Regions from separate parts of the Bacillus sp. Marseille-Q1617 genome, predicted to be linked through region 2. Evidence: riboswitches for the same ligand, from Rfam matches in the RefSeq annotation. Region 2 holds a riboswitch; the other holds the start of a gene.
The links. Region 2 has a riboswitch for thiamine pyrophosphate ahead of tenA (thiaminase II). Riboswitches for the same ligand answer to the same signal wherever they lie in the genome.
Positions count from the first base shown of each region.

Region 1 (2,471 bases), 1.8 Mb from region 2:
CAGATTGCTCTGTATGTCATGCTTTACTTCCTCAAGTAAAGGAAGTGTTGAAAAAGTATCCTGGCATCGAAGCCGTTCACGCGGATGCTGATGAAATTCCTGAAATCGCAGGGGAGTACTCGATTTTTACCGTGCCTGTACTAATTGTTTTTGTGGAAGGAAAAGAAATGATGAGGAAAGCACGATTTGTCCCGATCGATGAATTGGACAGCGGATTATCAAGATTGGTCACGATGCTTGAAGATTAAACAAACGTTTGATTAAGTTCTCTCAAGCCTTAGGGTAAAAGGATCGATAGGGTTAAACGATCGTTTAACAGGCTGCAGGATATCCTGGATTTGGGGCCGCAGGGGCTGTCATCCTGGCAGCTCTTTTTTGCTCAAAAACAATAGGGGGAAGAAGAGGAAAGTGAATTTTGAATCCCAGTGATAAGGGCGGCTGCTGAAGGGGAGGTGTTATCCCGGATTAATGGGAAATTTTGAAAAATAACTCTTTGAAAAAAGTAGCTCTTTTGTCATGTCCAAGTGAATAGGTATATAATAGAGATAATATACGGAATATTCTGATTGAGTTCCGGGAAGGAGAGGAATTGATGCTGAGGTTGTCCAGAGCAAGTAAAGTAATCATTTCGATCGCCGCCATTATTCTATTTATTGCCGCCAATCAGATTACGATTGTTCAACACCTTACTGCCCGCGCAGCCACCAAGCTATATGTAGGCTGGAAGTACAACCATCTGGATCTGAAATACGAGGACGTGGAGTTCTCTCCGCAATTCGGGGATTACTCTGTTGCTTACAAAGATAGAGAAGGCAGAGTCTATGGTTTCATGGTTGCCCCCAAGTCAATGCCGGTCATCATCCTGCACGACCCGCTTAATGAAAGTCCCTGATCGCACCCTTCAATTTCATGCCCGCAATTTCTTTTACTATTTACTATTTTCGTGTATAATACGTACTGAAATGATAATCAAATAAACGTGACCACAAGGGGAGCGATATGCTGAGAGTGAACGGCACTGCCTGTTCTGACCCTTTGAACCTGTTAGTTAGTACTAGCGTAGGAATGTGGAAGATAGATAGGATTATTATGCCTATTTTTATACGCTGACTCTCCCTTATGGTTTCGTTTAGAAAAAAGGGGAGATTTTTTTATGAAATCTTTAAGTTTAGTAGTATTAATCGAAGCTGCATTAATGGCTGCTTTTGCCATTATCCTTGATTTGCTGCCGTCGATCGATCTGTCGCCGAGTATCTCCATTTCGTTCTCGATGGTGCCGATATTCATCCTGGCTTTCCGCAGAGGATTTAAAGCAAGCCTGTTGGCAGGATTTGTGTGGGGAGTACTGCAGGTGGCACTCGGCAATGCATGGATCGTCACTCCTGTTCAAATGATCATTGAGTACTTCATTGCATTTACCTTCATTGGGTTTGCAGGTCTCTTTGTCCGCCGCATCCAGGAATCATTACGGTCGGAGAATAAATCAAAAGTGTACCTTTGGATTGTGACGGCGACGGTTGTCGGAAGTTTCGCCCGTTATTTCTGGCATTTCATTGCAGGTTTCATCTTTTTTAAAGAGTATGCTCCGGAAGGCATGTCCCCGGTTCTGTTCTCGCTTTTTGCAAACGGAGTAACGATGCTTGGTTCCGCATTGCTATGTTCCGTTGTCCTGGTTCCTTTAATCGCGACAGCTCCGCGGTTGATCAGGCAGGGCGTTTCAGCAGGGAATGATCAGCGGAAAGCCTCATAATAGTAATAAACAGTAAACCGATTCCTGAGGGAGTCGGTTTTTTGTTGTTTAAGAAGGATGGGTCGAGTAAGGGGAAAGGGGATGAAGCAGAGATTGTTAATGAAAGAGAGAGGGGCTTTATGCGTAAATTGTCGAAATATGAAGAATGGCAGATATATTGATATGTTGGACGATAAAATAAATAAATGGAAGATAAACCGAAAAGACGGCCGATAAAACAGAAAAACGGCCGATAAATCAAAAATACGGTCGATAACGCATCCCGAACCCACCCGCCTCCACCCATATCCCCCATCCCACAAGTCAACAAACTGCGAATAACCTCCAGCCATCCACAAAATCCAAATTAATTCCCACTCCTCATTGCTTACAGGCACGTTTATCCTATAAACTAGACCTATTCAAAAAACGATGGCACGGAGAGATACATATGGAAGCTAAAATGATACGAAGGTACGACATAATGGAAGTTTGCCTGCTGGCCGGAAAGATCATGCTCCAGAGCGGGGCTGAAACGTATCGGGTGGAGGATACGATGATGAGGATAGCTGCTTCCTATGGAATAAAAGAATCGCACAGCTATGTGACGCCGACAGGAATCATCTTTTCAATCGAAACAGATGAACCGACGAAGACCAAGTTGATCCGCATCAATGAACGATCGACCGATTTAGAAAAGGTCACTCTGGTGAACGGCATTTCACGGAAAATCAGCCAAGGC
Region 1 covers NZ_CAHJXM010000001.1:294,212-296,682, forward strand. The annotation lists gene HWX64_RS01530 (thioredoxin family protein) at 1-248, shown strand, start outside; gene HWX64_RS01535 (hypothetical protein) at 593-892, shown strand; TPP riboswitch at 979-1,083, shown strand; gene thiT (energy-coupled thiamine transporter ThiT) at 1,154-1,750, shown strand; gene HWX64_RS01545 (threonine/serine exporter family protein) at 2,181-2,471, shown strand, end outside.
Region 1: another riboswitch for thiamine pyrophosphate. It lies ahead of thiT (energy-coupled thiamine transporter ThiT); the one in region 2 lies ahead of tenA (thiaminase II).

Region 2 (2,471 bases):
CCAAATTTTATAAATGACACCGAATCCGATTGAGATGACAACCGTAACAAGAATATCTGTCAATCGTAACTTAGTCATTTAATTCACCTGCTTTCCCGCGTGTAAATGATCTTCAAACGGCCATTTTTCCATGGAATAGGCCATCTCCCAAAATTGAAGTTCATATATGCTGCTTATCATAAACAGCTCTTTCATATGGGCTTTTTCTTCATCGGATGCTTTTTCTGCTAACTGGTCCAAACGGTTGATTTGCTCTTTTACCAGTTCCCCGAACCACTCTCCTCCGTAAGCGGCAATCCACTCGCGGTAAATAGTCTCGTTTGGAGAACAACATTTCAAACGCTCACCGACTTCATGGTACAGCCAATAACATGGAAGAATGGCCGCGAGGATTTCACGAAGCCCTCCAAATTGTGCTGCCCTGTACATATGTGAGGTATAAGCATATGCGGTCGGAGCAGGCTTGAACCGTTTCTTTTCTTCCTCAGTGATACCCAATTGGACAGAAAACGTTTCATGCAGGGATAATTCTGCTTCATTTGTCCCCTGCGCGTGGGCTGCCATTCTTGAAGTCGTATGTAAATCTGTTGCTTTAGCGGCTCCGAGCGCCTGAACCCTGGAAAAATGGGAGAGATAATAGGCATCCTGCAGCACATAATAGCGGAATTTCTCAAGTGGAAGTGTGCCGTCACCTATCCCTCTTACAAAAGGATGATTGAAGCTTGCTTCCCAAATCTCATTCACTTCTTCCCTTAATTCTGTTGAAAATGTCATCTTTGACTCTCCTTTTCCACGACGACCCAATACAGGAGAAACAAAAAGCCACTTTCCATTACGCAAAAAGCGAACAGAAAGTGGCTTGAAAAGGCAGTACATCAGAGAAAATATGTAACCTTCAAACACCACTTCCCTACGCTGGTCTCAACCAGATCAGGTTCAAAGGGTCTTAAAGTTACACTTTAATCTCAGCCTTCATAAAAGGCACCCCTAGTGGATCGTCATATGTAATTTTGAATTCGATGTAATCGTAACACGTCATTTTTTCTTGTCAATCTTTTTTTACAGCAACTTATACCCCATACGGTTAAAAAACCCATTAAAGACGAGAATCCGAAGCTCGTATTTTTTCTTCTGTTTTTATACGAAGGTAAAATTTTGATACCCCACGTTCTGATTTATTTAAACCAGCCTTTTTCTTTTGAGTGAGTAATGGCTTCAATTCGATTTTTGACTTCAAGTTTGTCGAGAATCGTTGAAATATAGTTTCGTACTGTACCTGTTTTCAACTTAAGTTCATCTGCGATTTCTTTTGTGTTTTTTCCGTCTGCTACAAGTTCAAGGACTTCTTTTTCCCGATCTGTCAAAGGGTTTTCTTCACTGTACATATCATCCATCAGTTCAGGTGCATAGATCCTTTTTCCATCCATGACGAGGCGGATCGAACTTGCCAGTTCTTCACTCGGGCTGTCTTTCAACAAGTATCCTTTGACACCGGCTTTTATTGCGCGCTGAAAATAGCCTGAGCGTGCAAAAGTGGTCAGGATGATGACTTTGCAGCCTTCCCCTTTTAATTCTTCAGCTGCCTCCAGACCGGTCTTCTCTGGCATTTCGATATCCATCATGCAAATATCAGGCTGAAGGCTGCGGACCAGGGATACGGCTTCATCCCCATTGCTTGCCTTCCCCACAACCTCTAAATCATCCTCTAAACTAAGCAAAGAACCCAGTGCACCCAGCATCATCCGCTGGTCTTCCGCAATGACAATGCGAATCATGTCATTCCCTCCCTATCTGTTTGATTACTTTTGGAACTCTCATAATTAATGTGGTTCCTTTATCAGAAATGATTTCGAGCGTGCCGTTTACAAAATCCAACCGTTCTTCCATCCCTCTTAATCCGCTTCCTTTTGATAAGTCCTGGTCTTTTTGCAAACCAATGCCATTATCCCTTACCTTTATGGTTAATTCATTATCGTGTTCTTCGATGGTAATTTCACATGTATCAGCCTGACTATGCTTTACGACATTTGTGACCGATTCTTTTAAACACATGCTTAAAATATTTTCAAGAAAGAGTGATGTTTGGGGTAAGTTGGATGCATCGTCTATGATCAATTCGATATCTGCCGCTTTCAGAATTTGCTTAATCCTTACGATTTCGTCTTCCAACCGGATTCCCCGCATTTGGGATACCATCGTTCTTACCTCTGTCAACGCGGTTCTCGCTGTTTGTTGTACGTCTTTCAATTCCTCTTGTGCCTGCTCAGGATCTTTATAAACCAATTTTCTGGCTAAGTCACTTTTTAAGCCTATCAGGGAGAGCTTCTGTCCCAATGTATCATGCAAGTCACGTGCAATACGCTGTCTTTCCTCTTGTTTGACAAGTTCAGAAATCCGTTTATTCGCATCCTCAAGTTTTTCTTCGAGCCACCCTTGCTTATTACGATTGTAAATATTGAAAGGGAGCAGGA
Region 2 covers NZ_CAHJXM010000001.1:2,104,166-2,106,636, forward strand. The annotation lists gene HWX64_RS10525 (ECF transporter S component) at 1-78, opposite strand, end outside; gene tenA (thiaminase II) at 79-774, opposite strand; TPP riboswitch at 891-999, opposite strand; gene HWX64_RS10535 (response regulator transcription factor) at 1,176-1,775, opposite strand; gene HWX64_RS10540 (sensor histidine kinase) at 1,777-2,471, opposite strand, start outside.